4 regions of the Streptomyces sp. NPDC051243 genome follow, and region 1 is predicted to be linked to each of the others. Evidence: riboswitches for the same ligand, from Rfam matches in the RefSeq annotation. Region 1 holds a riboswitch; each other region holds the start of a gene.
The links. Region 1 has a riboswitch for cyclic di-AMP ahead of ACIBAG_RS06770 (transglycosylase family protein). Riboswitches for the same ligand answer to the same signal wherever they lie in the genome.
Positions count from the first base shown of each region.

Region 2: another riboswitch for cyclic di-AMP. It lies ahead of ACIBAG_RS43160 (NlpC/P60 family protein); the one in region 1 lies ahead of ACIBAG_RS06770 (transglycosylase family protein).
Region 3: another riboswitch for cyclic di-AMP. It lies ahead of ACIBAG_RS42015 (M23 family metallopeptidase); the one in region 1 lies ahead of ACIBAG_RS06770 (transglycosylase family protein).
Region 4: another riboswitch for cyclic di-AMP. It lies ahead of ACIBAG_RS33760 (M23 family metallopeptidase); the one in region 1 lies ahead of ACIBAG_RS06770 (transglycosylase family protein).

Region 1 is NZ_JBITES010000002.1:622,957-630,736, reverse strand. It holds gene ACIBAG_RS06795 (hypothetical protein) at 417-644, shown strand; gene ACIBAG_RS06790 (exopolyphosphatase) at 771-1,730, opposite strand; gene ACIBAG_RS06785 (DUF501 domain-containing protein) at 1,727-2,311, opposite strand; gene ACIBAG_RS06780 (septum formation initiator family protein) at 2,347-2,823, opposite strand; gene eno (phosphopyruvate hydratase) at 2,933-4,213, opposite strand; gene ACIBAG_RS06770 (transglycosylase family protein) at 4,529-5,221, opposite strand; cyclic di-AMP (ydaO/yuaA leader) riboswitch at 5,226-5,425, opposite strand; gene ACIBAG_RS06765 (transglycosylase family protein) at 5,624-6,697, opposite strand; gene ACIBAG_RS06760 (cytochrome P450) at 6,866-7,780, opposite strand, start outside.
Region 2 is NZ_JBITES010000025.1:123,092-130,871, forward strand. It holds gene ACIBAG_RS43140 (cobalamin B12-binding domain-containing protein) at 1-243, opposite strand, end outside; gene ACIBAG_RS43145 (esterase/lipase family protein) at 888-1,766, shown strand; gene ACIBAG_RS43150 (M23 family metallopeptidase) at 2,064-3,563, shown strand; gene pcrA (DNA helicase PcrA) at 3,629-6,115, opposite strand; cyclic di-AMP (ydaO/yuaA leader) riboswitch at 6,459-6,629, shown strand; gene ACIBAG_RS43160 (NlpC/P60 family protein) at 6,638-7,780, shown strand, end outside.
Region 3 is NZ_JBITES010000024.1:17,850-25,629, forward strand. It holds gene lhgO (L-2-hydroxyglutarate oxidase) at 15-1,223, shown strand; gene trmB (tRNA (guanosine(46)-N7)-methyltransferase TrmB) at 1,296-2,147, shown strand; gene ACIBAG_RS42000 (PrsW family intramembrane metalloprotease) at 2,361-3,707, shown strand; gene ACIBAG_RS42005 (aldo/keto reductase) at 3,738-4,682, opposite strand; gene ACIBAG_RS42010 (hypothetical protein) at 4,843-5,007, shown strand; gene ACIBAG_RS42015 (M23 family metallopeptidase) at 5,129-6,160, opposite strand; cyclic di-AMP (ydaO/yuaA leader) riboswitch at 6,172-6,329, opposite strand; tRNA gene ACIBAG_RS42020 (tRNA-Met) at 6,653-6,726, opposite strand; gene ACIBAG_RS42025 (dihydrofolate reductase family protein) at 6,790-7,780, opposite strand, start outside.
Region 4 is NZ_JBITES010000015.1:132,930-140,709, forward strand. It holds gene ACIBAG_RS33745 (GNAT family N-acetyltransferase) at 1-2,448, opposite strand, end outside; gene ACIBAG_RS33750 (HPr family phosphocarrier protein) at 2,627-2,908, shown strand; gene ACIBAG_RS33755 (GntR family transcriptional regulator) at 3,187-3,882, opposite strand; gene ACIBAG_RS33760 (M23 family metallopeptidase) at 4,222-5,007, opposite strand; cyclic di-AMP (ydaO/yuaA leader) riboswitch at 5,021-5,184, opposite strand; gene ACIBAG_RS33765 (M16 family metallopeptidase) at 5,389-6,777, opposite strand; gene ACIBAG_RS33770 (M16 family metallopeptidase) at 6,774-7,780, opposite strand, start outside.

The DNA.
Region 1 (7,780 bases):
GACCCGTTGTCAATGCCGCGTGAGCTGCCTCTCTGGCTCGCCGGGCCCCCTGTGAGCGGACTGAAACGCCGCCCGGAGCCCGCCTCCCGGACCCTCCTTACACCGTCCATCTGAACATGTTCAAGGGCCTGTTCACCCCTCGGAAGGGTCAACCGGGACCCATCCTTGCTTCGACGGGGCCCAATTCCTTGTGAAGAACTTCACGAACATTCTTCGGCGGGCACCCACAGGGGGACACGAAGGGGTCCGCGAGCACCCCCTGGAGACGCTCATACGCTAGCCGACCTGCTCAGTCGAAGGCTACCGTCGAGTAACAAACGAGACCCGAACCACCCTTCGGCAGCGACTTGGATCACCGTTCACCCTTCAGCCACATTCCGCGCGCGAGCGGAGAAAAGTGTGCATAACGTGCAGCCATGATCACTACACACAAGGCCCTTCAGCGGGCCACCGCGCGAATAGTCTCGGTCGGCGCTGCCCTCGGCATCGCTCTCGCAGCAGGGGCGGCGACGGCCGCGGCCGCTGCCCCCGTCGCCACCAAGGCCACGGTCGTCAAGTCGAGTCCGGTCAAGGGCGGTCACGGCCACGGCGACCACGGCGACGGCGGCGATTGCGACGGCCTCATCATCCTCCTCTGTAACTGACCGCCGGCCCAGCACATGGGCTCAGACAACGGCCCCGGTTCCTCTTACGAGGGACCGGGGCCATTCCGTGTCCTGCATGCCCTGCACCTACTGCACGTACTGCACGCCCTGCAGGCACCGCACGCGCTACGCGTCCTCCGCGTCCTCCGCGACCTTGAAGGCGATGCCGTCGAGGATGTCGTGCTCGCTCACCACGACCTCCTCGGCACCGATCCGCTCCATGATCGCGAGCAGTACGAGGGCGCCCGCCGCGATGACGTCGACCCGCCCCGGGTGCATGGACGGTACGGTCGCGCGCTCGGCGTGGGTGGAGTGCAGCAGCCAGTCGGTGATCTCACGGACCCGGTCGTGGCTGATCCGCGAGTGGTGGATGCGCGTCGAGTCGTACCCGGGCAGGTCCTGGGCGATCGCCGACACCGTGGTGACCGACCCGGCGAGCCCGACCAGGGTCCTGGCCTCGCGCAACGGCACCGTCTCCTCGGCGAGGTCGAGGGCCGCCTCGATGTCGGCCCGCATCGCCGCGATCTGCTCCTCGGACGGCGGGTCGGAGACCACCCCGTCGCGCACGAGATGACGCTCGGTCATCCGCACGCAGCCGACGTCCACGGAGCGCGCCGCACGGGCGTGTTCCTCGCCGACGACGAACTCGGTCGACCCGCCGCCGATGTCCACGACCAGGTAGGGCCGGTGCACGTCGTCCCGCCCCGTCAGCTCCTTCGTCGCGCCCGTGAAGGAGAACTCGGCCTCCTGGTCGCCGGTGATGACCTCGGGCTCGACCCCCAGGATGTCCATGACACCGCGCACGAACTCGTCCCGGTTCTCGGCGTCCCGGGAGGCGGAGGTGGCGACGAAGCGGAGCCGCTCGGCGCCGTGCTCCTTGATGATCGCCGCGTAGTCACGGCACGCGGCGAAGGTCCGCTCCAGCGCCTCGGGGGCGAGCCGGCCGGTACGGTCGACGCCCTGGCCGAGCCGCACGATGGTCATACGGCGGTCCAGGTCGACGAGTTCGCCGGTCTCAGGGTGTACGTCGGCGACAAGGAGCCGGATGGAGTTCGTACCGCAGTCGATGGCGGCGACCCGGGTCACTGGCCGCCCTCCTCGGACTCCCCGGATTCCCCGGACTGCCCGGACAGCTCGGACAGCTCGGACAGCTCGGACAGCGTCACGCACGCTCCCTTGCTCCACCACTCCGGCAGCATCGCGATCGCCTCGTCGCCGAGCGGATTGACCCCGGGCCCCGCCGCCAGCGAGTGCGCCACCAGCACATGCAGGCACTTCACCCGGTCCGGCATACCGCCCGCACTCGGGAAGCCCGTCAGCTCCTCGATCTCGTCGCGGCGCCGGATGTAGTCCTCGTGGGCGGAGCGATACGCGGCGGCCAGCTCCTCGTCGGTCTCCAGCCGCGCCGTCATCTCCTTCATCACGCCGTTCGCCTCCAGCGTGCCGATCGCCGACGACGCCTTCGGGCACGTCAGGTAGTACAGCGTCGGGAAGGGCGTGCCGTCGGGCAGTCGCGGGGCCGTCTCGACGACGTCCGGCTGACCGCACGGGCACCGGTGCGCGATCGCGCGCAGCCCGCGCGGCGGACGCCCGAGCTGCTGCTTGAAGGCCTCGACGTCCGCGTCGGTGGGCTCGGTGCGCGGGGTGGGCGGCGGGGGCGTTTCCATGCCTGTACGAAAGTCTCTCTGAAGTATCTGTCGGTTCACTGGTCGGAGGCGTCGGCCTTGTCGATGCCGTCCCAGATGTTCGAGTACCAGGGGCGGTCGGCCGCGGCGACGTCGGCCCTCGACTGCTTGGCGGCGTCCGGGTCGACCACGATGAAGCCGGTCTCTCCCGGCATCACGTAGTGCAGCCGCTGCCGGATCTGCTGTTCGGCGTACGCGTCGTCCTGCCAGCGTGCCTTGGTGTCGCGCAGTTGCTCGACCCGTTTGGCGGCCTCTTCCTTCTGCCGCTCCAGATCGGCGATCTCGGCGCGCTGGGAGACGTACTGCCTTATCGGGTAGGCGAGCGCCACGACCATGGAGCAGACGACCAGCGCGAGCAGCGCGGCGCGTCCGGTGAGCCTGGAGCGCCGGGCCTGCCGCTTGGTCTGGGAGCGGTAGACACGGGCCGCCGTCTGCTCGCCGAGCAACCGGATCCTGGTCGCGGTGGAGAACCGGTCCCGGTCCTTCACGGCCATTTTCCCCGCCTCCCGTTTCACACGCGTACGTCCCCGCACACGGTACGGGACCGAGTACGGGGACGTACGTATGACTGGCTAAGGCTTAACCCGGTATGGGTCAGCCTGGTCAGCCCTTGTACCGCGGGAAGGCCGAGCGGCCGGCGTACACCGCCGCGTCGTCGAGGATCTCCTCGATGCGCAGCAGCTGGTTGTACTTGGCGACGCGCTCGGAGCGGGCCGGGGCGCCGGTCTTGATCTGGCCGCAGTTGGTGGCGACGGCCAGGTCGGCGATGGTGACGTCCTCGGTCTCGCCGGAGCGGTGGGACATCATGCACTTGAAGCCGTTGCGCTGGGCGAGCTCGACGGCGTCCAGGGTCTCGGTCAGCGAGCCGATCTGGTTGACCTTCACCAGCAGGGCGTTGGCCGCGCCCTCCTCGATGCCGCGGGCCAGGCGCTCGGGGTTGGTGACGAACAGGTCGTCGCCGACGAGCTGGACCTTGTCGCCGAGCTTGTCGGTGATGGTCTTCCAGCCGTCCCAGTCGTCCTCGAACAGCGGGTCCTCGATGGAGACGAGCGGGTACGCGTCGACGAGCTCGGCGTAGTACTCGGTCATCTCGGCGGCGGAGCGCGCCTTGCCCTCGAAGAGGTAGGAGCCGTCCTTGTAGAACTCGGACGCGGCGACGTCGAGCGCCAGGGCGATCTGCTCGCCGGGGGTGTAGCCGGCCTCCTTGATGGCCTCGAGGATGAGGTCGAGGGCCTCACGGTTGGAGCCGAGGTTGGGGGCGAAGCCGCCCTCGTCGCCGAGGCCGGTGGCCAGGCCCTTGCTCTTCAGGACCTTCTTGAGGGTGTGGTAGACCTCGGCGCCCCAGCGCAGCGCCTCGGAGAAGGTCTCCGCGCCGATCGGGGCGATCATGAACTCCTGGATGTCCACGTTGGAGTCGGCGTGCGAGCCGCCGTTCAGGATGTTCATCATCGGCACCGGCAGCAGGTGCGCGTTCGGGCCGCCCAGGTAGCGGAAGAGGGGGAGGTCGGAGGCCTCGGAGGCGGCGTGGGCGACGGCGAGGGAGACACCGAGGATGGCGTTGGCGCCGAGCGAGCCCTTGTTGTCGGTGGCGTCCAGGTCGAACATGGCCTGGTCGATCAGGCGCTGCTCGGTGGCGTCGTAGCCGACCAGCTCCGGGCCGATCTGCTCGATGACGGCGAGGACGGCCTTCTCGACGCCCTTGCCCAGGTAGCGGTTGGTGTCGCCGTCGCGGAGCTCGATGGCCTCGAAGGCGCCCGTCGAGGCGCCGGACGGAACGGCGGCACGACCCGTGCTGCCGTCGTCGAGGCCGACCTCGACCTCGACCGTGGGGTTGCCTCGGGAGTCCAGGATTTCCCGGGCTACGACGACGTCGATGGACGGCACGAGCATCTCCTTCTTGGGATGTGACGCGGGTACGCAGACCGCGGTGGGTGCTGCGAGATGAGCCTAACCGGCTCCGGCGGATCGGCCAGCGGTCGACCGCCCCGTGGACGGAACCGAGAGCGAATTGTTTCCGAACGGAACAAAAACGCGGTGCGGAGTTCCGGGGTCCCGGGGGAAAAGAAAACCCCGCCCCGGTGCGTACGGGGGAAGACGCACCGGAGCGGGGAGCCCGTGGGGACGGGGGTGGCCCTCACGAGGTCTTCACTATGAGGTCCACGGATGTGAGGGCGCAGTGGTTCAGCTACCGAGGCACTGTTACTTCAGGTGCAGCTGCTGACCCGGGTAGATCAGATCGGCGTCCTCGACGATGTCCTTGTTGAGCTGGAACAGCTTCTCCCAGCCGCCCTTGACGTTCTGCTTCTCGGCGATCGTGCTGAGGGTGTCACCCTTGACGACCTTGTACTCGCCGTCGCCCTTCTTGACCTTCTTGCCGGTCGGGGTGGTGACGGTCTTGCTCGACTTCTTCTCGGCGGCCGGACGCTCGGCGGAGCGGGAGGCCGACTGCTGCTCGGTGGAGCGGGTGGTGCTCTCACTGCTCTGCGAGGAGCCGCCGGCGGAGGAGCCGGTGTAGGCGGCGCTGGACAGGCCGGTGCCGCAGTGCGGCCAGGCGCCCTTGCCCTGGCCCGCGAGGACCTTCTCGGCTATCTCGATCTGCTGGGCCTTGGTGGCCTGGTCGGCGGTGGCGGCGTACTTCGTGCCGCCGTACGCGGCCCAGGTGGAGGCGGAGAACTGCAGACCGCCGTAGTAGCCGTTGCCGGTGTTGATCGACCAGTTGCCGCCGGACTCGCACTGGGCGACGGCGTCCCACTCCGAGGCGGTGGCGGCCGAGGCGCTGCCGGCCGCCATCAGCGGGGCGGCGACGGCGGCGGCGCCGGTGACGCCGACGACGGCGATGGCGCGAGCGGCCTTGGACGGACGACGGTGCTTGCCCTTGCTGGAAAACAGCATGGAGAGATCCCCTCACCGACGCCTGCGAGGTGAGCTGTCGGGTTCGGGCCGGTTGAGTTGCCCGGCCGCGCACGTTCGCCTTCCGGCTCCCGCTGCGCGACTTCACCCCAAGCCGACTCCGGCCGTGCGGCCCCGAAGGGCCTCAACTGCCGGACCCGGCGCAAACCTTGGGTCCCCCGCTCCTGCCTACGGCGCTTGACGCGACGACTGTTCCCGTACGGCCGCCGGCAGGATTCGGCGTGACGGCTGTCGGGGCTCGCACTGGTGGCGAGCGATCACGACCGTAGACACTCGATTCCCGGAATTACAAAGACGATCAGGGCTTCTGAGATCTATCTCTCACTGCAGCTAAAACGGACATTCAGGAGCGAAGTGGGGCGCGAACTCCCGCTGCTTTTCGCCCTATTCGGCAGGGACTTCGAGGGTCTGACCGGGGAAGATGTGGTTCGCGTCAGCGCCGATGTCCTGCTTGTTCGCCTGGTACAGCGCCCGCCACCCGCCGTCGAGGTCAAGGGAGTCGGCGATCGAGGCGAGAGTGTCGCCGGCACGGACGGTGTACGAGGCATGGCGGCCGGAGGACTTGACGGCGCCGTCGGCAGCCCCGCTCTCGTCGGCACTGGCACCGCGATGACGCCCGGAGCCGGCCGCGGAATCGGCCTTCGCGGCGTCGACGGCGCCGGTGTCGACAAGACCCCAGGAGCCCGCCCCCTGCTCCGAGTTGCCCTGGTCGTCACTTGTCGGCGTCCCCGTGGGGGAGCCGTCGGGCGACTGGGAGATCTCCGCGCCGTCGGATGTGCCGGACTTTGCGGAGCTGTCGGCCGTGGAGGGGGAAGCAGGCGAAGAGGAGAGATTCTCGGACGATTCGGACGAATCACCCGAAGAACCGCTCGACGAGCCGGGCGAATTCGAGGCACTGGAGGAGCTCGAGGAGTCCGAGGAGCTGTTCGACGACTCATCGGATTCCGACGAACCGGACGAACCCGACGAGCCGGATGACTGGGATGAGCCGGATGAGTTCAATGAATCGAGCAATCCGGAGGATCCGGATACTTCGGACGGGGAGTCCTCCTCCACGCCGGTGTCTAGGTCGACCGAGCCCGACTCCTTGGTGAGCCCGCTGAGCAGTCCGCAGGTGCGCCAGGCGCCGACACCCCGGTCCGCGAGGATCTTCTGGGCCACGGCGATCTGCTGGGAGCGGCTCGCCAGGTCGGGGCTCGCGGCATAGTCGAGGCCGCCGTACTTGTCCCAGTCCTCCTGGGTCAACTGCAGTCCGCCGTAGCGTCCGTTGCCGGTGTCGGCGCTCCAGGAGCCGCCGCTCTCACAGTCGGCCACCTTGTCCCAGACGCTGCCGTCGGCGGCGCTCGCACCCGTGGCGCCGAGGAGCGGGATGGCGATGGCGGAGCCGGTCACTCCGGCCGCGACGAGGAGAGCCGGAGCCTGACGGGGGCGTCGGTGACGACCGTTCCCGGAGAGCATGCGGGGACCTTTCGCGAGACAGCAGTGAACACGGCGCCCGAAAACCTGTGCGCCATCGTTGATCCGTGAAGTTATCGGCAGACGATCACTTGTCACAAGTTAATGCCGCGCAGATCACGTGAAGATCACAGACTTGAGCGCGCGTCACGTCTGCGGTGGCGGACGAACTCACCCAAGCGGGGTGAACTCCACCGGAAGCGTGCGCAGTCCGCGCATGATGAGGCCGCCGCGCCAGCGCAACTCGGCCGGATCCACGGCGAGTTCCAGATCCGGCAGCCGGGTGAGGAGTGTGGCGAGGGCGGTCTGGCCCTCCAGACGGGCGAGCGGGGCGCCGAGGCAGTAGTGGATGCCGTGGCCGTAGCCGAGGTGCTGGTTGTCGCGGCGGCCGAGGTCCAGGACATCGGGGTCGGCGAACCGCTCCGGGTCCCGGTCGGCGGCGGCCAGGACGACGAGAACGGGGTCGCCGGCCGCGATGTGCTGCCCGCCGATGGTGAGGGGCTCGGTGGCGAAGCGCCACGTGGCGAGTTCGACGGGGCCGTCGTAGCGCAGGAGTTCCTCGATGCCGGTTTCCAGGAGGGCGGTGTCGTGGGCGGCGAGGGAGGTCTGCAGGCGGGCGCGCTGCTCGGGGTGGGTGAGCAGGGCGTAGGTGCCGTTGCCGATGAGATTGACGGTCGTCTCGAAGCCGGCGAACAGCAGGATGAAGGCCATGGCGGCGGCCTCGTTCTCGGTGAGGTGCTCGCCGTGGTCGGAGGCGCGGATGAGGCCGGAGATGAGGTCCTCGCCGGGGGTGGGGGCGTCGGGGAGTGCCTCGCGCTTGCGGTGGATGAGGTCGGCGAGATAACCGCGCATCTTCTTCACGGACCGCGCGACGCCGCCCCTCGGCCCGCCCTGGTGGCGGATCATCATGCCCGCCCAGTCCCGGAAGTCGTCCTGGTCCTCGCGGGGGACGCCGAGCAGGTCGCAGATGGCGTAGATGGGGAGCGGGAAGGCGAACTCGTGGATGAGATCGGCGTTCCCCTTCTGCGCGAACCCGTCGATGAGGTGGTCCGTGAGCTCCTGCACGCGCGGGGCGAACTCGGCGAC
Region 2 (7,780 bases), on a different contig from region 1:
GAGGTCGATCACCGCGGCGAAGAGCGTGTTGTGGGCGCCGGAGAGGATGGACAGACCGATCGCGTCGGCGTCCTCCTGGATCGCGGTGTCGACGATCTGCTCGGGTGTCTGGTGGAGCCCGGTGTAGATGACCTCCATGCCGGCGTCGCGCAGCGCCCGCGCGATCACCTTGGCCCCCCGATCGTGGCCGTCGAGTCCCGGCTTGGCCACCACCACGCGGATCGGACCGGCTGCCACAACCATCACTGCCTCCATGAAGCGACTACATCCATCCGTACCGACAAGTACCGCTCATGTATGAGTTATGCCGCACACGACGTACATGTCATACATGGTGCGCGTATCGCACTTTTCCGTCGCTCACCGCGCCGGACGTGCCACGACGACACGGACGCCCGGGCCACGCCGCCCGGGGAAGTGAACGAACGTTATCTCCAGCATCCCGCAACCGGCAGTTTCGCGGTGCAGACCGAGGGGGAAATCACACAGAGGGACACGTTCGCCGCGCACCGTTCCACATCTCTGCGGCACACGGGCCGCACAACGCGGCACGCGCGTCGCAGCGGGACCAAGCGCAACGGGAGCCGCAACGAGGTCGCCGCACCACCGCGCCGCAGGGCCGCGCGACATGGTGGTGCGGCGCATCGACGGTGGTACGAAGGGCACGTAGGGCAGGTAAGGCACGACAGCGGGGAGCCTCGTCGCCACACCGGCAGGGAGCCTCGTCAGGTCCTCGGCGCACCATGGCCCACCGGGCCGACTCACGTCGCGCGCCTCGCCTGCCCCATGCGCCCTCCGGACACGCCGCCGGCCACCTCGGCCGCGACTTCCCACGAGGGCACACGGGGGCCGGAGCCGTCCTCCTGCGTGCCGCAAGGAGGTCGGCCATGAAGGTCACCGGGGCAGCACTCCCCTTTCTTCCGCTCTGTCGGCGCCTGCTCCCGAGCAGGCTCGCCGGCCTCTCCCTGGCCCTACTGAAGGCGACCGCCCTGGAGCTCGCGATCCTTGCCGGACACCTGCTCCTGTACCCCTCCGGAATCACCCAGGAGCGCCGGGCCGCCCCCGCGCTCCCCGCACAGGACTCCCCGGACCCCCGGGGAACCACCCCACTGCCGACGGAGACAAATCCTCCGGTCGTCCTGCTGCACGGGTTCATAGACAACCGCTCGGTCTTCGTCCTGCTGCGCCGCAATCTCGCCCAGCACGGCAGGCACCAGGTCGAGTCGCTCAACTACTCACCGCTGACCTGTGACATCCGCATCGCCGCCGAACTGCTCGGCCGGCACATAGAGGAGATCTGCGAGCGCACCGGCAGCCGCCAGGTCGACATCGTCGGGCACAGCCTGGGCGGGCTCATAGCCCGTTACTACGTGCAGCGCCTCGGCGGTGACGTCAGGGTCCGCACGCTGGTCACGCTCGGCACACCGCACTCCGGGACCAGTGTCGTCCCGCTGGCCAACGCGCACCCCATAGTGCGTCAGATGCGCCCCGGTTCACCGGTCCTGGAGGAACTGGCCCGGCCCGCGCCCGGCTGCCGTACGCACTTCGTGAGCTTCTGGAGCGACCTCGATCACCTGATGGACCCGCTCGAGACGGCCTGCATCGACCACCCGGACCTGATGGCGCAGAACGTCCGCGTGAGCGGCGTCGGCCACCTCGCCCTGCCGGTGCACCCCGCCGTGGCGACCGGAATACGGCAGGCCCTCGACTCGGCCGGGACAGGAGCCGAGGCCACCACCCGCGCAGACGGCCTGACCGTGGCGTAAACCGGCACCCCGCGACGCACCCTCGGCATCCGCCTCGGCATCCGCCTCAACACCCGACTCACACACGCCGCACAGCCTCGGGACAGCCGAGCGACATCGAACAACCTTCGAACACAAGGCCAAACTCGCGCCCGCAGTCCGCCAAAACACGGCCGAATGCCCGTTTCCTGCGCGCGCGAAACCTGCCGAAGATTGTCGTGCCCGCGTACCGCCGGGTACAGTCGCCGCACTGCTCTGGCAGCCCCTGTTGTCGAGGCGAGAGAGAAGTTGGTGAACGATCGTCACCCGTCGGGGACCATGACCTCCCCGGCTCAGGCTTCCGATGCCGCCTCGGCGCATTACGCGTCGTACGGCGCCCAGGAAGCCCACTACGGTGACTCCACCACGTACGGTGCGTACGACGCCACCGGATTCGACGCCACCGGCCACACCGCGACCTTCGACGCGGACCCCCTGTTCGGCAGTCTCCCCGGTGAGAGCACGGGCGCGTACGACGCCACGCAGTGGTCCACGGGCAGCCAGCACACCCTGAACTACGACGCGTACGCGGCCCAGCACCACGCCGCCTACGACTCCGGCGCGTACGACACCACCGCCTGGGCGACGGGCCAGCAGCAGCTCCCCTTCGTCCCGCACCAGGCCACCGGCCACGACGCCTCCGGCCAGTGGGACGCGAGCGCCTGGCTGCAGCCCGACCAGTCCGGCGCCCCGGCCGACCAGGCCCAGCAGTGGGAATGGGGCACGCAGACCTTCGAGACGGGCACGTACGACGCCACCCAGTGGAACTCCGGCGGCGGCGTCACGCAGGCGGCCGACGAATACGAGCAGTCCGCAGAATCCTTCGATCAGCAAGCGACCGCCCACTTCGAGCAGATCGAGCACGGCGTCCCCACGGCGTACGACGACCCCACGGCGTACGACCACCCGACCGGCTACGACGGCTCCGCCCAGGACGGCGTCGAGCTGACCGCCCCCGGTGAACTCCCCGACGCGGCCCCGCTTCTCGATGGCCAGGAGGAGCCCGCCCCGGTCCCCTCCCCGCGCGCCGCAGCCCGCAGCGGGTCCCGCTCCCGCCGCCGTACGCCGCCCAAGCGCTCCGCGCTGCTGACGGTCGCCGTGCCCTCGGCGTGTGTGATGGGTGTGGCGGGCATCGCCGCCGCTTCCGTCGGCAGCCTGACCGACGACAAGGACACGTCGACGACCGCGTCCGACGCGACCGCCGTCAAGCCGTCCACCGCGAACAACAAGCTGGACACCCAGCTCGAGAGCCTCTCCGCGGGTGCCGACGACTTCGCCGACCGGGCCAGCCGTACGCAGGAGCGCATCGACCTCAAGGCCCAGCAGGCGGCCGAGAAGAAGAGGGCCGCCGAGGAGGCGGCCCGCAAGGAGCGGCTGCGCCCGAAGTTCGCGATTCCGGTCGCCAACCACGGCCTCAGCGCCTACTTCGGTCAGTCCGGCATCAACTGGATGTCCGTGCACACCGGTATCGACTTCCCTGTGTCGTACGGCACGACGGTGATGGCCGCGACCGACGGCACCGTTCGCACCCAGTGGAACAGCGCCTACGGCAACATGATGATCGTGACCGCGAAGGACGGTACGGAGACGTGGTACTGCCACCTCTCCAGCTACCGTGTCGCCTCCGGTACGACCGTCAAGGCCGGTGATCCCATCGCGTACTCCGGCAACTCCGGCAACTCGACCGGCCCGCACCTGCACTTCGAGGTCCGCCCGGCCGGTGGTTCGCCGATAGATCCGCTCTCCTGGCTGCGCAGCCACGGCTTGGACCCGACGTAAGGCAGCGCACACCACTCACTCGATGAACCCCCGCCATTCCAGCGGAGGTTCATCGCATGGGCGAGCTAGAGCTTCTCCACCGGCGCGTACCGCAGCAGCAGCCGCTTCGGCTTGGTGTCCCCGAAGTCGATCGTCGCCTCGGCGTTCGCGCCAGTGCCCTTCACCGCCGTGACGGTGCCGAGCCCGAACTGGTCGTGCGTGACCCGGTCCCCGACCGCCAGCTGGACGACCGGCTTCTCCGAGGTCCGCCGGGTGGCGAAGCCGGACGCGCCGGACGCCGACGAGCGCGAGCGGGACGAAGACAGCGAGGCCGCCACACCGGCAGCGGGACCGGAGGCCACGGACGCGGTCGCCCCCGTCCGCTTCCAGTCCACGTGGGCCGCCGGGATCTCCTCCAGGAAGCGGGAGGGCGGGTTGTACGACGGCTGTCCCCACGCGCTCCGCATCGACGAGCGCGTCAGATACAGCCGCTCACGCGCGCGCGTGATGCCGACGTACGCGAGCCGCCGCTCTTCCTCCAGCTCCTTCGTCTGGCCGAGGGCACGCATGTGCGGGAAGACGCCGTCCTCCATGCCGGTGAGGAAGACGACCGGGAACTCCAGGCCCTTGGCGGTGTGCAGGGTCATCAGGGTGATGACGCCTGAGCCGTCCTCGTCCTCGTCGGGGATCTGGTCGGAGTCGGCGACGAGCGCGACCCGCTCCAGGAAGTCCGCGAGTCCGCCGGAGGCCTCGCCCTCGCCCGACTCCTGCTCGAACTCCAGGGCCACGGCGGCGAGTTCCTGAAGGTTCTCGATACGGGTCTCGTCCTGGGGATCCGTGGAAGCCTGCAACTCGGCGAGATAGCCGGTCCGTTCGAGCACCGCCTCCAGGACGGTCGCCGGTCCCGCGCCGGACTCGACGATCGTACGGAGCTCCTCCATCAGCGTGTTGAACCGCTTGACGGCGTTGGTCGACCGCGCGGCCATGCCGTACGCCTCGTCGACGCGCCGCAGCGCCTGCGGGAAGCTGATCTTCTCGCGCTGGGAGAGAGCGTCGATCATCGCCTCGGCACGCTCGCCGATGCCCCGCTTGGGGACGTTGAGGATCCGGCGCAGGGGCACGGAGTCCTCGGGGTTGGCCAGCACCCGCAGGTAGGCCAGGACGTCCCGGACCTCCTTGCGCTCGTAGAAGCGAACCCCGCCGACGACCTTGTAGGGCAGCCCGACGCGGATGAACACTTCCTCGAAGACACGGGACTGGGCGTTCGTCCGGTAGAAGACGGCGACGTCACCTGCCTTCGCCTCGCCCGCGTCCGTCAGTCGGTCTATCTCGTCGGCGACGAACTGCGCCTCGTCGTGCTCGGTGTCCGCGACATAGCCGGTGATGCGCGCGCCCGCGCCCGCGTTGGTCCACAGGTTCTTGGGACGGCGGGACTCGTTGCGCTCGATGACCGCGTTGGCGGCGGAGAGGATCGTCTGGGTGGAGCGGTAGTTCTGCTCCAGCAGGATGGTGGTCGCGTCCGGGTAGTCCTCCTCGAACTGGAGGATGTTGCGGATGGTGGCGCCGCGGAAAGCGTAGATCGACTGGTCGGCGTCACCCACGACACACAGCTCGGCGGGCGGGACGTCGTACTCGCTGGGCGGCACGTCGACGGGGTGCTCGCGGGTGCCGACGAGCTCGCGCACGAGCGCGTACTGCGCGTGGTTGGTGTCCTGGTACTCGTCGACGAGGACGTGCCGGAAGCGGCGGCGGTAGTGCTCGGCGACGTCCGGGAAGGCGCGCAGCAGATTGACCGTCGTCATGATCAGGTCGTCGAAATCCAGCGCATTGGCCTCGCGCAGCCGCGACTGGTACAGGGCATAGGCCTGGGCGAGGGTCTTCTCGAAGCCGTCACTCGCCTGCGCCGCGAAGTCCTCCTCGTCGATCAGCTCGTTCTTCAGGTTGCTGATCTTGGCGCTGAAGGACTTGGGCGGGAACCGCTTGGGATCGAGGTCGAGATCCCGGCAGACGAGCGCCATCAGCCGCTTGGAGTCGGCGGCGTCGTAGATCGAGAAAGAGGACGTGAAGCCGAGCTTCTTGCTCTCCCGTCGCAGGATGCGCACGCACGCGCTGTGGAAGGTCATCACCCACATCGCGTTCGCGCGCGGGCCGACGAGCTGCTCGACTCGCTCCTTCATCTCACCCGCGGCCTTGTTGGTGAAGGTGATCGCGAGGATCTGCCCCGGATGCACATTCCGCTCGGCCAGCAGGTGGGCGATGCGGTGGGTGAGCACACGCGTCTTGCCGGAGCCGGCGCCGGCCACGATGAGCAGCGGGGTGTCCGAGTGGACGACGGCCGCCCGCTGGTTCTCGTTCAGCCCCTCCAGCAGCGCGGCCGCGTCGATGGCCGGCCGCGGGGCGCCGTCGCGGTAGTAGGCGTCCCGGTCCGGAGGCACGTCGAACTTCCCGCCGAACAGATCGTCCGGAACTGACTCCGGAGCGTGATCGTCCTCGGGCGGAGGCGGGGGTTCCTCCTCATGGGCCCGTGGGGCCTGGAGGTCCGCCAGGAAGCTGTCGTCAAAGAGGCTGCTCATCGCTCTCCGAGTCTAGGGCGCCCCACTGACAGCCCGCGGCCGACCCGAGAACATCGCCCGTTTCGACACTCCGCGATCTCCCCGCACACCCCGCCGGGACCCCTCTCACCCTCCATGACGCGCCCGTCACAATCCGCGATCGAAAACAGACGGAAGCCGCCCTCCACCCAAACAACACCAAAACCCGCCACACGCCCCCCAACCAACCACCACCGACGGCAAACAACGGCAAGGTCACGAAAATGTATCGGGCATATCGAACATCAACCTTCACAGGGGCCACACGAGTTGGCTACCGTGCCGGACAGGCCGCACGACCCCCACCGGCGAACGTCGCCGGGCCGCGCGGCCTCCGCCGAGTCCGGCACGCCACCGCGCAGCCGGAGCCGGGGACCCACCGAACCTCTGGGGTGAATCGGCCCGACTTCCCTCCCGGGAACGGCCGTAGGGCAACCCTTCCGAACCACCCGCCCGAACCCGACAGCTAACTCGGTAGGCGGAGCACGGAAGGAGTCGCCTCCCTTGGCGTCGCACCGCAAGTCGCGTCCCGCGGGTACGCGCGTAGCAGGCATACGGACCCCCGCCCTCGCCACGGCGGCCCTCACCTCCGTGGCCCTGCTGTCCCAGACGGCCAACGCGAGCCCCTCGACGGACGACAAGCCGAGCCTCGAAGAGGTCGAGAAGAAGGTCGACGACCTCTACCGCCAGGCGGAGTCGGCGACCGAGAAGTACAACGCGGCCAAGGAGAAGACCGCGAAGCAGCGCAAGCGCGTCGACACCCTCCTCGACGACGTCGCCAAGCGCACCCAGGAGCTCAACGAGGCGCGCGAGGAACTGGGTTCCTTCGCGGCCGCCCAGTACCGCACCGGGGCCGCCGCCCCCGACACGGCGACCTTCCTCCTGGCGGACACCCCGCAGGACTACTTCGACCAGACCCAGCTGATGGACCGCCTGACCGGCCGTCAGAAGCAGGCGGTCGACGACTACTTCACGCAGCAGTCCGCGACGATGAAGAAGCGCCAGGAGGCCGCCCAGAGCCTCGAGACGCTCACCGAGTCGCAGAACGACCTGCAGACCGCAAAGACCACGGTCCAGACGAAACTGTCCGACGCGCGCGAACTCCTCTCCAAGCTGACGGCGGAGGAGAAGGCCCGCCTCGCCGCGATCGAGAAGCGCAAGCAGGAAGAGGCCGCCCGCAAGGCCGCGGAGCTGGCCCGCCAGCAGGCGGAGGCGGAGGCCGAACGCGAGCGCCAGGAGGCCGCGGCCGCCCAGCAGCAGGAGAGCACCGAGTCGCCGTCCGACTCGAGCACCTCGGACTCGTCCTCCCCGGCCACGGACTCCTCGTACGCTACCAAGGCCGAGAAGGCTTTGGCCTTCGCCCGCTCCCAGATAGGCAAGCCGTACGTCTGGGGCGCCACCGGCCCCGACTCCTACGACTGCTCCGGCCTCACCCAGGCCGCCTGGAAGGCCGCCGGCGTGGACATCCCCCGCGTCACCTACGACCAGGTCAACGCCGGCACCACGGTCTCCCTGGCCAACGCCCAGCCCGGCGACCTGATCTTCTTCTACGACGACGTCACCCACGTGGGCATCTACATCGGCAACGGCATGATGATCCACGCCCCCAAGCCGGGCGCGTACGTCCGTGAGGAGTCGATCTACTAC
Region 3 (7,780 bases), on a different contig from region 1:
GGGAGGTGGAGCAGGTGCGGACGATCGCTTACGACTGTGACGTGCTCGTGGTCGGCGGTGGGATCGTCGGGCTGGCCACGGCGTATGCGATCACGCGTGCCGCGCCGGGTACGCGCGTGACCGTGCTGGAGAAGGAGCCGGGACCCGCCCGGCATCAGACGGGACGCAACAGCGGGGTGATCCACAGCGGGATCTACTACCGGCCGGGGTCCCTGAAGGCGCGCTTCGCGGTGCGGGGAGCCGCCGAGATGGTCAAGTTCTGCGCGGAGTACGGCATCGCGCACGCCGTCACCGGCAAGCTGATCGTCGCGACAGAGCGGCAGGAGCTGCCGCGGCTGCACGCGCTGGTGCAGCGCGGGCGGGAGAACGGCATTCCGGTACGGGAGCTGGGCGTCGCGCAGATCGCGGAGTACGAGCCGGAGGTGCGGGGGCTCGCCGCGATACACGTCGGGACGACGGGCGTGTGCGACTTCGTCGGGGTCGCCCTGCAGCTGGCCGAGGCGTCGGGGGCGGAGATCCGGTACGGCGCGCAGGTCGAGCGGATCGACCGGCGGGCGGACCTGGGGGTCGCCGTACGGACCACGCGCGGGGACGTCGTGCGGGGGCGGGTGCTGGTGAACTGCGCCGGGCTGTACTGCGACGAGGTGGCCCGGATGACCGGGGACGAGCCGGGCGTGCGGATCGTGCCGTTCCGGGGGGAGTACTACTCGCTGGCGCGGCCCGAGCTGGTGCGCGGGCTGGTGTATCCGGTGCCGGATCCGGCGTTTCCGTTCCTCGGGGTGCATCTCACGCGCGGGATCGACGGGGATGTGCACATCGGGCCCAACGCGGTGCCGGCGCTGGCCCGGGAGGGGTACGGGTGGGGGGTCGTACGGCCGCGGGAGGTCGGGGCGACGGTGGCGTGGCCCGGTGTGTGGCGGATGGCTCGGCGGCACTGGCGGTACGGGGCCGGTGAGCTGCGGCGGTCGGTGTCCAAGGGGGCGTTCACGGAGGCGGTGCGGAGGTTGTTGCCCGCGGTGGAGTCCGATGACCTGGTGCCCGCGGCGGCGGGGGTGCGGGCGCAGGCCGTGCTGCGGGACGGGGCGCTGGTGGACGACTTCCTGATCCGGGAGGGGGCTAGGGCCGTGCATGTGCTGAACGCGCCGAGTCCTGCGGCGACCGCGTCGCTGCCCATCGGGCGGGAGGTGGCGCGGAGGGTGTTGGCGGTGCTGGAGACGGCGTGAGGGGGCGGGACGGGCGTGCGGGACGTGGCCCGAAGTCTGTCGGGGCTGCCTCGCCGTAAAATCGGTCTCACTGTGTCTGAGTCTCTCAACGCCTCCGAAGTCCCCCGGCCCGGTACTCCCGAGCCGCCCGGCACCGACGGCGCGCATCCCCGCCATGTCCCCGGTGTGTCCGTCCGGCACACCCGGGCCAAAGGTGAGCCCCGGTTCCCGGACGGGCCCAAGGCCGATCCCGCCGGGTCGCACTTCGAGCGGCGGATCCGGAGTTTTCAGCCGCGGCGCAGCAGGGTGACCGCGGGGCAGGCGGACGCCTTGCAGCGGCTGTGGCCCAAGTGGGGGCTCGACATCGACGGGCAGCGGGTCGTCGACCTCGGTGAGCTGTTCGGGAACGGCAATCCGGTCGTGCTGGAGATCGGGTTCGGGATGGGGGAGGCCACCGCGCAGATGGCCGCCGCCGACCCCGACACCAACGTCCTCGCCGTCGACGTGCACACGCCGGGGCAGGGAAACCTGCTCAACCTCGCCGACCAGCACGGGCTGAGCAATGTCCGCGTGGCCAACGGGGACGCCATCATCCTGCTGCGCGAGATGCTCGCCCCCGACTCGCTCGACGGGCTGCGCGTCTACTTCCCCGACCCCTGGCCCAAGAAGCGGCACCACAAGCGGCGTCTCATCCAGCCCGAGTTCCTCAGCCTCGCCGCGACCCGGCTGAAGCCCGGTGCCCTCGTGCATTGCGCCACCGACTGGGAGCCGTACGCCGAACAGATGCTCGAAGTTCTGACCGCTCATCCCGACTTCGAGAACACCCGGGCCGACGGTGGTTTCGCGCCCCGTCCCCGGTTCCGGCCGCTGACCCGTTTCGAGGGGCAGGGACTGGACAAGGGTCATGTGGTGAACGACCTGCTCTTCCGCCGCGTACAGCCGTAGGAGCAGCGGGAAGAACAACCGGAGGCCGGAAGGCACCCGGAGGCCGGAAGAAAACCCGGACGCCCGGAAGGAACACCCGGACGCCTGGAAGAAACACCCGGAAGACATCTGGAAGACGACCGGGAAAACCAGCAACCGACAGCAAACCCCCATCGGCGCCAGAGCCCCTCGCGCTGCTGCGGGCGGCGCCCCTGTCTCGTTAGGGTCGATGACGTGGCCACCAGTCCCCCGTACCCGACGCACCCCACCGGTCCCACCGGCGGCGCACTGCGGCACGCGCACTGGTGGCAGAAGCGGTGGGTGCGTTACGGCGCGCTCACGACGCTGCTCACGCTCTCCGGGCTGGTCATCCTCGCCCTGGTGCGCGAGCAGACCGGCACCGAGGGGTTCCTGGTCGGGCTCGGACTCGCCGTGCTGCCCGTGCCCCTGCTCGTCGCCTCCTTCCGCTGGCTGGACCGGGTCGAGCCGGGCCCTTGGCGGAATCTGGTGTTCTCCTTCGCCTGGGGCGCCTTCGCGGCGGCACTGATAGCGATCATCGCCAACAGCTTCGCGACCCGGTGGATAGCGATAGCGACCGCCGACCCGTCGCACGCCGACACCCTCGGCGCGACCGTCATAGCGCCCATCGTGGAGGAGACGGCGAAGGCGGTCGCCGTACTGCTCGTCTTCCTCTTCCGCCGACGGGACTTCACCGGGATCGTCGACGGCGTGGTCATAGCCGGGATCACCGCAACCGGCTTCGCCTTCACCGAGAACATCCTCTACCTCGGTACCGCCTTCGGCACCGACCAGCTCTCCGGCGACCGCGGCATCGCCTCCGTCACAGCGGCGACCTTCTTCGTCCGCGTGATCATGTCGCCCTTCGCGCACCCCCTCTTCACGGTCCTCACCGGCATCGGCTTCGGCATCGCGGCGCTGTCGGGTCCGCGCCAGCATGTGCGCCGCGTTCTCCTCCCGATCTCCGGGCTGCTGCTCGCCATGGGCATGCACGCGATGTGGAACGGCTCGTCGGCCTTCGGCGAGTACGGGTTCTTCGCCGTGTACGCGGCCTTCATGGTGCCCACGTTCGGACTGCTGACCTGGCTGGTGATCTGGACACGGCAGCGCGAGCTGCGCACCGTGCGCGAGGAACTGCCCGCGTACGTCATGGCCGGATGGCTGGCCCCGAGCGAGCCCTTCGCGCTCGCCTCGATGCGGGCACGGCGGATGGCCCGGCAGTACGCACGGCGGCGCGGGGGGCCGACGGCGGCCCGGGCGGTGGCGCAGTACGAGGCCTACGCCACGTCGTTGGCGTTCCTACGGCACCGGGGGCGCCGCGGGCGGGCCGGCGCGGACTTCGCCGTACGGGAACGGGAGCTGTTGCACGAGCTGTGGGGGCGGCGGGGTTTCGCCCGCCCGGCGCTGGAGCACGCGGTGACGGCTGCGCAGGCTTGGCCGGCCTACCGGTACGCGGCGCCGGTGCCGGGCCATTGGCAGCCGCAGCCCCAGCCCCAGCCATACGGGCAGGGTTACAGCAGTCCGGCGGCGCCCTACCCCGCGTACAACCCGTACCGGACGTAGTGAAGGGCCGCGCATCGCGGCCCCGCTCAGTCAGGCGGACGCCGCCGTCAGCCTGCCCACCTCCTCCTCCGTCAGCCGCAGCTCCCCCACGCCCAGCAGTGCCGGCAGTTGCCCGACCGTGCGGGCCGAGGCGATCGGGGCCGCCACCGTCGGCTGGGCGGCCAGCCAGGCGAGGGCCACCGTGGCCACCGGGACCTCGTGGGTCTGGGCGATCTCGTCCAGGGCGGCCAGCACCCGGCGCCCCCGCTCCGTCTCCAGGTGCTTGCCGGCGCCCGCCGCGCGGGGGCTGCCCACCGTCGTGCCGGCGCGGTACTTGCCCGTGAGGAAGCCGGCCGCCAGGGCGTAGTACGGGATCGCCGCGAGGCCCTCACGCTCGGCGAGGTCCTGGAGGGCGCCCTCGTAGGTGCCACGGGAGACCAGGTTGTAGTGGGGCTGGATGGCGACGTAGCGGGCGAGGCCCTCGCGGTCGGAGAAGGCGAGGGAGGCCTCCAGTCGCTCCGCCGAGATGTTGGAGGCGGCGATGTGCCGTACCTTGCCGGCCCTCACCAGTTCGTCCAGCGCGCCGATGATCTCCTCGACCGGCACTTCCGGCTTGTCGAAGTGGGTGTAGTAGAGGTCGATGTGGTCGGTGCCGAGGCGGCGCAGGGAGGCGTCCGCGGCCGCCTTGATGTTGGCCGCGGTCAGGCCCTGGAAGTCGGGGTGCTGGCTGACCTTGGTGGCGATCACGACGTCCGAGCGGTTGCCCCGCGCCTTCACCCACTTGCCGATGATGGTCTCGGACTCGCCGCCCGCATTGCCCTCGACCCACGCCGAGTACGAGTCGGCCGTGTCGATGAAGTTGCCGCCCGCCGCCGCGTAGGCGTCGAGCACGGCGAAGGACTGGGCCTCGTCGGCCGTCCAGCCGAAGACGTTGCCGCCGAGGCAGAGTGCGGAGACCTCGAGACCGGAAGAGCCGAGCTTGCGAAGAGAAGTCATGCTCTACGTCAACCGCCGTGCTGGAGCGCCCCATTCCGGCACGGCGACAAAGTTCCCGTAAACCCTGTGGGCACCCCCCCGCCAAGCGGAGCATCTAGGCTGGGGGAAGGTTTCTTCCGTACGGGGTGAGGGCCGGTCAACTGGCCCTGGGGGGACGGCGATGAGCCGAAAGAAGGGCGTCCTGTGGCTGCTGGCCCTGGCCGCCGTCGCGTTCACCGTCACCGTCGTCTGGGGCTTCATCCGGCTCGACAACGACGTCGACAACCCCGAGGGCGGCTTCTCGGGCTGGCAGTGCGCGAGCCGGTCCGGCAGCTGCGATCCCTGACCGCTGCCACGAGCCCGAAACGCCGACGAGGGCAGACTCTGCCTCGCCGGCGTTCACGACGCGTCCTCCCGCCGGTCCGCACGACCGACGTCTCCAAGCGATCAGGAGATCGCCCCCGGGGTCAGACCGAGAGTCCCTTGCCCTGCAGCCAGGCCATCGGGTCGATGCCGTTCGTGCTGCCGTCGGGGTGGACCTCGAGGTGCAGGTGGGCGCCGGTCACGTTGCCGGTGGCGCCGACGCGGCCGATGACGTCGCCCGTGTTGACCTTCTGGCCGACGCTGACGCTGATCGACGACTGGTGCGCGTACCAGATCTCGGTGCCGTCCTCGAGGGTGAGCACCGTCTTGTAGCCGTAGGAGCCGTCCCAGCCGGCGAAGGTGATCGTGCCGGTGTGCACCGCCTTGATCAGCGTGCCCGACGGGGCGGCGAAGTCGAGGCCCGTGTGGTAGCCGGAGGACCAGTAGGCGCCGGCCTGGCCGAAGGTCGAGGTGACGGTGTACGAGGAGGTCGGCAGCGCGTACTGCTTGGCCAGCTCGGCGAGGCGCTCGGCCTCGGCCTTCTTGCGGGCCTCCTCCTCGGCGGCGGCCTTGGCGGCGGCGGCCTTCTCCTGGGCTTCCTTCTCCGCCTTGGCGGCCGCGGCGGCGGCCTCCTTCTCGGCGGCGGCGATCGCCTCCGCGGCGGCCTTGTCGTCGATCTGGTCCTGCTGCAGCTCGGCCTGCGCGATGATCCGGCTGCGCAGCGCCTCACCGGCGTCGGTGCTGGTGCCCTGAACGCTCTCCTGGGCCGTCTCCCCCATGGTGCTGAGCGCGGTGGTCGCGTCCTCGGCGGCCGCGGCGGAGTCGTCGTCGGAGATCAGCGGCAGGTCCGGCATGGTGATGGCGACCGGCGGCTTGCCGCTGTTCGCGCTGGCCATGCCGCCCGCGCCGACGGCGGCTATGACGCCGACGCCGAGAACCGTGGAGCTGCGGGCGAGTCCCCCGCCACGCTGCTTGGCGACGCGGTGCCTGCCACGTACGGGACGAATGGACTCCGCGGTGGGGTTCCACTCCTCGAACGGGCCCTCGTCGGTGCGGTAGCGGTCGTAGCCGAAGGTGTCGGTGCTGCGCTGACTCGGCACGAACGGGGCTTGCGTAGCAGGCCTGTTGGACGCCACGTGGGCGTACTCCTTTCCTTCCTTCTCGCCTACCGGGTTAGCTGACGGGTTCGGAGCAGGAAGGTCTCCTACGCGCGTATACCAACCGTGACTTCACGGTGGAATCCGCGCGATTCACCCCAGGGTGGTGGTTCCCCGGCTCCCTTGCGGGACTCGGCGCGTGAGCACGGAGCCGCCTCTTGTGACGGCTGGGACGACCGCGCTGCGTTATCGAACGTTAATAGACCCGGGGTGCGGATTCCAAGCTGTTCCACTTGATCATTAACGATTTTCGCCTGGACTTACGGGTCATGAGCGGGCCAAATCGGGCGAGTTGGCCACGGCTCAGGAGGCACACAGGTATTGACGGTATGTCAGTTGTTATCGGAGGGCGGTCGCCTGCTCACGGCAGGTGACAACGATCAAGGGCGCCGTACGACGACTTCGACGGAGACGGGGTGGGAAACACTCAGGGCCGGAACTGACTGATCAGTTCCGGCCCTGAGTCTTCAGTAGCGGGGACAGGATTTGAACCTGCGACCTCTGGGTTATGAGCCCAGCGAGCTACCGAGCTGCTCCACCCCGCGTCGGTGACTCCATAGTACGCCATCGGCGGGACCCGAAGCACACGGCTTTCCGTGACCCCTCTCTCATCGGAACGACAGGTGCGTGTTCGGCGCCTTGGCCCGCTCCTCGTATTCCGGCAGCACCACGACATCCACTCCCTCGGCCGCCAGCACCCCGGTCCCGTCCGCCCCCGTCACGAACGTGTCCGGCTCCCGCCAGGCCGTCACCACCCGCCGGACCCCCGCCGCCAGGATGAGCCGCGCGCAGGGCATGGGCCTCGAGGCGCGGCGGGTGCAGGGTTCGAGGCTGCTGTACACCGTCGCGGACGCCAGCCGAGGATCGTCCGGCGCGATCTTCGCGAGCGCCGCCTCCTCCGCGTGCACCACGAGGTCGCCGCCCTCCCTGGAGTACCCGCGCGCCAGCTCGGTCCCGTCGGCGGCCACCACCACCGCCCCGACACTGAACGCCGTCTCCGACGGCGGGCACTGGGCCGCGAGGTCGCACGCCCGGGCCAGCCAGTGCCGGTCGGCGGCGGAGGGCAGGACACCGCCTCCCGGCGCCGTGGGCTCGTAGCGCATCAGCACGACGTCCTCGATGCGCCGTGTCTCCAGCAGGCGCAGCCGTCCGCCCTGATATCCGCCCGGCCCGAACAGCCGCGGCGCGTCCGGGTCGCCGACGAACAGCGGCGCCAGCACCAGCTGCAGCTCGTCCGCGAGCCCCTGCTGGAGCAACTGCGTGTGGATCGTGCCGCCGCCCTCGACCATCAGCCGCTCGACGCCGCGCGCCTCGCGCAGGTGCGTCAGCAGAGCCCGCCAGTCCAGCTCCGCGCCCAGCGCGACCACGTCCGCCGCGACCGGCGTCCGCCGCAGTCGCTCGGCGCCCTTCTCCGTCGTGTAGACGATCTTCCCGCCGCCCGTGTGCCAGAAGTTCGCCGCCGGATCCAGCTCGCCGGACGCGCTGACCGTGACCTTCAGCGGATACTCGGGGCTGCCGGAAGCCACCCGCGTGGCCCGGCGCTCGGCCGAGTTCACCAGCAGCCGCGGGTTGTCCGCCCGGATCGTGCCGGCGCCGACG
Region 4 (7,780 bases), on a different contig from region 1:
TGCCATGCTCTGCACGACCGGCCGCAGCTCCTCCGGCTTCCCGAACAGCGCGGTCAACTCGGCGTACGCCCGTCGCAGTTGCTCCTCGTCCGCGAGGTCGAGGCGTACGCCGCCGAGGTCGGCGCGATGCCGCAGGTGCGGGGCGGTGGCCTTGAGGGCGACGGGGTAGCCGAGGGTGCGGGCGGCTTCGGCCGCGGCGTCGGGGGTGGGGGCGTGCAGGGCGCGGTGCACCTGGATGCCGTATTTGCCGAGCAGGTCGCAGGTCTCGTCCGTGCCGAGCGTGAGGCCCTGCCCGCGCGCGAGCAGCCCGTCGATCAGCCGGGCGGCCCCCTTCTCGTCGATGTCCTCGTACTCGGGCACCTTGCCGGGGTCGGCGCTCTCGCGTCGCCACTGGGAGTACTTGACGGCCTCGGCGAGGGCCCGGACGGCGCGCTCGGCCGCGGGGTAGGCGGGGATGAGGCGCGGGGTGTCGTCGGCGGTGTCCGGCTGCTCGGCCGGCGCCTCGGCCAGGAAGTCCAGAGGACGGAACGGGTGGGGGCGGACCGTGGTGCCGGATGCCGGGGTACCCGCCCGGGGTGCGGTGCTCGCGGCTGCCGACAGCGCCTCCGCCAGCCCGCCCAGCTCCACGTGCACCACCAGCACCGGCTTGCCCGGCACCCGCTCGGCCGCCGACCTCAGGGCCTGAGCCAGCTCGGCGTCACCGGTCGTGGCGTCCCCGATCGCCGGGATCGCGGTGACGACGACCGCGTCGCACGTCTCGTCGGCCAGCGCGCGCGACAGCGCCGCGTGGAAGTCGGCCGCCGACGCCCCCGTCGTCAGGTCCAGCGGCGGCAACGGCCGCAGCCCCTCGGCCAGGCACGCGTCGTAGGTCAGCAGTCCCAGCGACTCGGAGTTGCCCAGGATCGCCACCCGGGGCCCGGCCGGCAGCGGCTGGCGCGCGAGCAGCAGTCCCGCGTCGACCAGTTCGGTGATCGTGTCCACCCGGATCACCCCGGCCTGCCGCAGCAGCGCGGACACCGTGGTGTGCGGCAGCCGCGTGGCCCGTACGGCGTGCCCCTGCGGCGCCGCGCCGCCGTGCCGCGCCCCCTGCACCACGACCAGCGGCTTCGCCGCCGCCGTACGCCGGGCGAGCCGGGTGAACTTGCGGGGGTTGCCGATGGACTCCAGGTACATCAGGACGACGTCGGTGTCCGGGTCGTCGTACCAGTACTGGAGGACGTCGTTGCCGGACACGTCGGCCCGGTTGCCGGACGAGACGAAGGTCGACACACCGGTGACGCCGGTCACTCCGCCGCCGCGCCGGTGCAACCGGGACAGCAGCGCGATCCCGATCGCGCCGGACTGTGCGAACAGCCCGATCCGGCCCGGGCGGGGCATCTGGGGAGCCAGGGAGGCGTTGAGCCGTACGTCGTCGGCGGTGTTGATGATCCCGAAGGCGTTCGGCCCGATGATGCGCATGCCGTACGCGCGCGCGTGCCGGACGAGTTCGCGCTGCCGCTCGCGCCCGTCGGGCCCGCTCTCGGCGTACCCGGCGGAGACCACGACCAGTCCCTGCACGCCGTGCTCGCCGCACTCGGTGACCACCTCGGGGACGTACTCCGCCGGCACGGCGACCACCGCGAGGTCCACCTGCTCCTCGATGTCCCGCACACAGCGGTGCGCGGGCACTCCGTCGAGCTCCTTGAGGTCCTCCGGGAACGCCTTGTTCACGGCGTACACCCGCCCCGCGAACCCGGCGTCCCTGATGTTGCCGAGGACGCTGCGGCCCACCCCGCCGGGCGTGCGGCCGGCGCCGATGACGGCGACGGAGCCGGGCACCAGCAGCCGCCGCACGGACCGGGCCTCGGCGCGCTGCTCGCGCGCGTACTGCACTGCGAGCGAGCGGTCGGTGGGCTCCAGGTCGAACTCCAGGCGGACGACGCCGTCCTCGAAGCTGCGCTTCTGGGTGTACCCGGCGTCCGTGAACACCTTGATCATCTTGGTGTTGGCGGGCAGCACCTCGGCGGCGAACCGGCGGATGTCGCGCTCGCGCGCGACCGCGGCGATGTGTTCGAGGAGGGCGGAGGCCACACCGCGCCCCTGATGGGCGTCCTGGACCAGGAAGGCGACCTCGGCCTCCTCGGCGGGTGCCGACGCGGGCGTTCCGTCGGGGCCGATCCGGTCGTAGCGTACGGTTGCGATGAACTCGCCGCCCACCGTGGCCGCGAGTCCCACCCGGTCCACAAAGTCGTGGTGCGTGAAGCGGTGGACGTCCTTCGCGGACAGTCGCGGGTAGGGCGCGAAGAAGCGGTAGTACTTCGACTCGTCCGACACCTGCTCGTAGAAGCTGACCAGGCGCTCGGCGTCATCAACGGTGATGGGGCGGATGCGTGCGGTGCCGCCGTCGCGCAGCACCACGTCGGCTTCCCAGTGGGCGGGGTACTCGTGCCGGTCCGAGGCGCTCTGCATGGGGCCCAGCGTACGGCTCGCGTACGACAACGGCGCGAGGCAGTCTGTGGAGGACGTATGTCGGGTCGAGGCCGCGACCCGACGGTCACCTCAGGAGGGGCGTTTTGTCCCTCCCGGCATGCTTCACGGGTGTGGGAAACTGGTCTAGACAACCCTGAAAACCGAAGGGCAGCATCACATGGCTGAGCGCCGCGTCAACGTCGGCTGGGCCGAGGGCCTTCACGCCCGCCCCGCTTCCATCTTCGTCCGGGCCGCCACGGCCGCAGGTATCCCGGTGACGATCGCCAAGGCCGACGGCAACCCCGTCAACGCGGCCTCCATGCTGGCTGTCCTGGGCCTCGGCGCCCAGGGCGGTGAGGAGATCGTCCTCGCCTCCGACGCCGAGGGTGCGGACGCCGCCCTCGACCGCCTCGCGAAGCTGGTCTCCGAGGGGCTCGAGGAACTGCCCGAGACGGTCTGAACGACCTGAGCGGGCTCCCGCAGCACGCGGTGAAGCCGCGTCCGCCTTCGGCGGGCGCGGCTTCACTGTTTCCGGCGGGCGCGGCTTCGCTGTTTCCGGCGGGCGGATGACGAGTCGTAACCGGGGGCCGACGAGAGTTCCCGGCGAGGGCCGGCGAGTTTCCGGGCGGAGGCCGACGAGTTTCCGGGCGGGGGCCGACGGAATTAACGGCACACCTGAAAAAGGGCAGCGGAAATTCCCCGCCACCGAATATCTCTTCTTTGTATACGGCGCCCTTGTTAATGCCGCAGGCTCGGCATGTTTACGGGATGTTGCGAATTCCTCACGCGCTCCGCGCGGTCACCGCCGGAGCCGAACCGCAGCCGGTGCGCGGAGATCGCGCGCTCGGTGTGCAGCGCCGTGATCGCACGGGCGCGTTCGCCGTCGCCGCGCGCCACCGCGTCCACGATCGCGCCGTGCTCGGTCCAGTACTCCACCGGGTCGGCCGGCGACTCCACGGCGTACATCCACGCGATCTTGTGCCGCAGCTGGGTCAGCATCGAGGTCAGGGCGGGGCTGCCGGAGGCCTGGGCCAGCGTCTCGTGGAACCAGCCGCCCAGGGAGCGCAGATCGTCGCTGTTACCCCGCCTGGCCCGCTCCTGGCCAAGCCTCACCAGGCCGCGCAGGACCTTCAGATGGGCCTCGGTGCGCCGCTGGGCGGCCCGGGAGGCGCCGAGCGGCTCCAGGAGGGTACGCATCTCCAGCAGGTCGGCGGCCTCCTGCTCGGTCGGCTCGGCGACGCACGCGCCCGCGTGCCGCCGGGTCACCACGAAGCCCTCCGCCTCCAGGGTGCGCAGGGCCTCCCGCACGGGGACACGGGAGACGCCGTAGCGGCGCGCGAGGAGTTCCTCGGTGAGCCGGCTGCCACGCTCGTAGACACCGGCGACGATGTCGTCCCGGATCGCCGTGCACACCGAGTGCGCCGGAATACGCATGACCGACCTCCGCCTTAATCCCCGTGAAACGTCGACGAATGACGTGTGTTCAGTGACTCTATTGCAACCGGCCGGAATTTCCGACGGCGGACCGGAATCCATGGATATTTTTTGGACAGCGGTTCGTGCGAAACACCGAAAGCCCCGGCCAGGAGAGCCGGGGCTTCGGGGAGCGGAGCCAGTGCCGTCGGACGACCAAGCGGGCATCGTCAGACGATCACGGGGATGGTGAGCCTCCACGCGGGTGGAAGTGGAAAGGGTCACACACGCGGGCGCGTGGAAGGCGTCACCTCCGCGCGCGTGGGAGTCGTCAGACCCCTCACGCGCGCGTGGAGGGCGTCAGAGGTTCACGCCGTGCGAGCGGAGGTAGGCGACGGGGTCGATGTCGGAGCCGTACTCCGCCGTCGTACGGGCCTCGAAGTGCAGGTGCGCCCCGGTGACGTTGCCGGTGGCGCCGGACAGGCCGATCTGCTGGCCCGGGGTGACCGTCTGGCCCACCGAGACGCCGACGGACGACAGGTGGCCGTACTGGGTGTACGTGCCGTCGTTCATCTTGATCACGACCTGGTTGCCGTACGCCCCGCCCCAGCCGGCCTCCACGACGGTGCCGGAGCCGACGGCGTGCACGGAGGTGCCGCTGGCGGCGTGGAAGTCGACGCCCGTGTGGCTGCCGGAGGACCAGACGGCGCCGCCGGCCTTGTAGCCGGTGGAGACGTACGAGCCGGAGATCGGGGCCACGTAGGACAGCAGACGCTTGCGCTCGGCCTCGCGAGCGGCGCGTTCCCTGGCCTCGCGCTCCTTCTTGGCCTTCTCCGCCGCCTTCTTGCGCGCGGCGTCCTCGGCGGCCTTCTTCGCCGCGGCGGCCTCCTTGGCCGCCTGCTCCTGGGCGTCGGCCTGGGCGTCGATCTGGTCGGCGATCGAGTTGTCGACGCTGATGACGGGTATGAGGCCGGTCTGTTCGGCGGCGGGTTCCGCGGCGAGTGCCGGGGCGGCCAGGGTGCCCATGACGCCGGTGGCGGTGAGGGCGGCGACGCCGGCCGCACGGGCCGTCGTGCGCTCGAACCGGCTGGGCCGGCGGTGCTTCCCGGTGGGGCGGTTCTTCCCGGTGGCGCAGGTGAACGCCATGTAGTGGCTGATCCTTTCCTTCCTTCTCGCCTACCGGGTTAGCTGACGGGTTCGGAGCAGGAAGGTCTCCTACGGACCCCCTCGCCTTCGCGCGGGCGTCCGATTCACCCCAGGGACTACGGGTGGGTCCCCGGCTCCCCTGGCTCGCGCCGTACGGGGACTCGGCGATGACTGTCCGGTGCCGCGGGCGCGGCGCACTGCCTGACGGACAGCCCGGAAGACGCTAAACGGGACATCTTTCAATCCCCAAATGGATCCCGGATTTTGTAGCGCATCCCACAGGCCAGACAGGCAACCTCTCCTCAATTCGGGCATAAAGGGGCCCTGGCGACTCTGTCGTCACCAGGGCCCCTACGCGCGCGCGGCGCCGTAATGCACCGTCTACTCGGCTGCCACCACGGTGACTTCGCCGATGCCGAGGGCCTCGACGGGCTCCCGGATCGCGGCCGCGTCGCCGACGAGGATGGTCACCAGGCGGTCCGCCGGGAAGGCGCTCACGGCCGCCGCGGTGGCCTCGACGGTGCCGGTCGCGGCGAGCTGCCGGTACAGCGTCCCCTGGTAGTCGTCGGGCAGGTGCTGCTCGACCTGGTCGGCCAGCGTGCTCGCCACGGACGCGGCGGTCTCGTACTTCAGCGGCGCGACACCGACGAGGTTCTGCACGGCGAAGTCCCGCTCGGCGTCCGTGAGGCCTCCCTCGGCGACGCCACGCAGTACCGTCCACAGGTCCTGCAGCGCGGGACCGGTGTTCGGGGTGTCGACGGAGCCGCTGATGGCGAGCATGGCCGCGCCCGTGCCGTCCGGGGCGGAGCGCAGGACCTGCCCGAACGCGCGCACGCCGTAGGTGTAGCCCTTCTCCTCGCGCAGGACCTTGTCCAGCCGGGAGGTGAGGGTGCCGCCGAGGCAGTACGTGCCGAGCACCTGCGCCGGCCACACGCGGTCGTGCCGGTCGGGGCCGACCCGGCCGATCAGCAGCTGCGTCTGGACGGAGCCGGGGCGGTCCACGATGACGACGCGGCCGGTGTCGTCCGCGGTCACCGGCGGGACGGGCCGCGGCTCGGCCGGGGAGCCGGTCCAGGCGCCGAGGGTGTCGCCGAGCAGGGCGTCGAGGTCGACGCCGGTGAGGTCGCCGACGACCACGACGGTGGACGTGGCGGGGCGGACGTACCGCTCGTAGAAGGCCCGCACGCCCGCGGAGTCGATGCCCGCGACCGTGTCCTCGGTGCCCTGGCGCGGCCGGGACATGCGCGAGGTCGCCGGGAACAGCTCCTTGGAGAGCTCCTTGGCGGCGCGGCGCGAGGGGTTGGCCAGCTCGTGCGGGATCTCGTCGAGCCGGTTGCGCACCAGGCGCTCGACCTCGGCGTCCGCGAACGCGGGCGCCCTGAGGGCGTCGGCGAGGAGGTCGAGCGCCTTGGGCAGGCGGGAGACCGGCACTTCGAGGCTGACGCGGACGCCTGGGTGGTCCGCGTAGGCGTCGAGGGTGGCACCGCAGCGCTCCAGCTCGGCGGCGAACTCCTCGGCGGTGTGCTTGTCGGTGCCCTCCGACAGGGCGCGCGCCATGATCGTGGCGATGCCGTCGAGGCCCTTCGGCTCGGCGTCCAGGGGCGTGTCCAGGAGCACCTCGACGGCGACGACCCGCTGGCCCGGGCGGTGGCAGCGCAGGACCGTCAGGCCGTTGTCCAGCTTGCCGCGCTCGGGCGCCGGGAAGGCCCAGGGCCGGGCCTGGCCGGCCTGGGGCTGCGGGTGGAACTCCATGCTGGCGAGCTCGGTCACTGCGCCGACTCCTCGTTCTCGTCGGTGGTCTCGGCGGCCTCGGCTGCGGTCGGCTCGTACACGAGCACCGCGCGGTTGTCGGGGCGCAGGCGGGCCTTGGCGACCGCCTGGACCTCCTCGGCGGTGACGTCGAGGACGCGCTGTACGGCGGTGAACGCGAGCTGGGGGTCGCCGAACAGGACGGCGTACCGGCACAGTTCGTCGGCGCGGCCCGCGACGGTGCCGAGCCGGTCCAGCCACTCGCGCTCCAACTGGGCCTGCGCGCGCTCCATCTCCTCGGCGGTGGGGCCCTCCTGAGCGAAGCGGGCGAGCTCCTCGTCGACGGCCGACTCGATGACCGGGACCTCGACGTCGCCGGAGGTCTTCACGTCCAGCCAGCCCAGGGAGGGCGCCCCGGCCAGGCGCAGCAGGCCGAAGCCGGCCGCCACGGCCGTACGGTCGCGGCGTACGAGCCGGTTGTAGAGGCGGGAGGACTCGCCGCCCCCGAGCACGGTCAGCGCCAGGTCGGCGGCGTCGCACTCGCGCGTGCCGTCCTTCGGGAGCCGGTAGGCGGCCATCATCGCGCGCGCGGGGACGTTCTCCTCGACGACCTCGCGCAGCTGCTCGCCGATCACGTCGGGCAGCGAGCCGTCGCGCGGCTCGGGCTTGCCGTCGTGGGCCGGGATGGAGCCGAAGTACTTCTCGACCCAGGCGAGCGTCTGCTCCGGATCGATGTCGCCGACGATGGACAGGACGGCGTTGTTGGGCGCGTAGTAGGTGCGGAAGAACGCGCGCGCGTCCTCCAGGCTGGCCGCGTCCAGGTCGGCCATCGAGCCGATCGGCGTGTGGTGGTACGGGTGTCCGTCCGGGTACGACAGGGCGGTCAGCTTCTCGAAAGCGGTGCCGTACGGGACGTTGTCGTAGCGCTGGCGGCGCTCGTTCTTGACGACGTCCCGCTGGTTCTCCAGGCCCTCCTCGTCAAGCGCCACCAGGAGGCTGCCCATGCGGTCGGCCTCCAGCCACA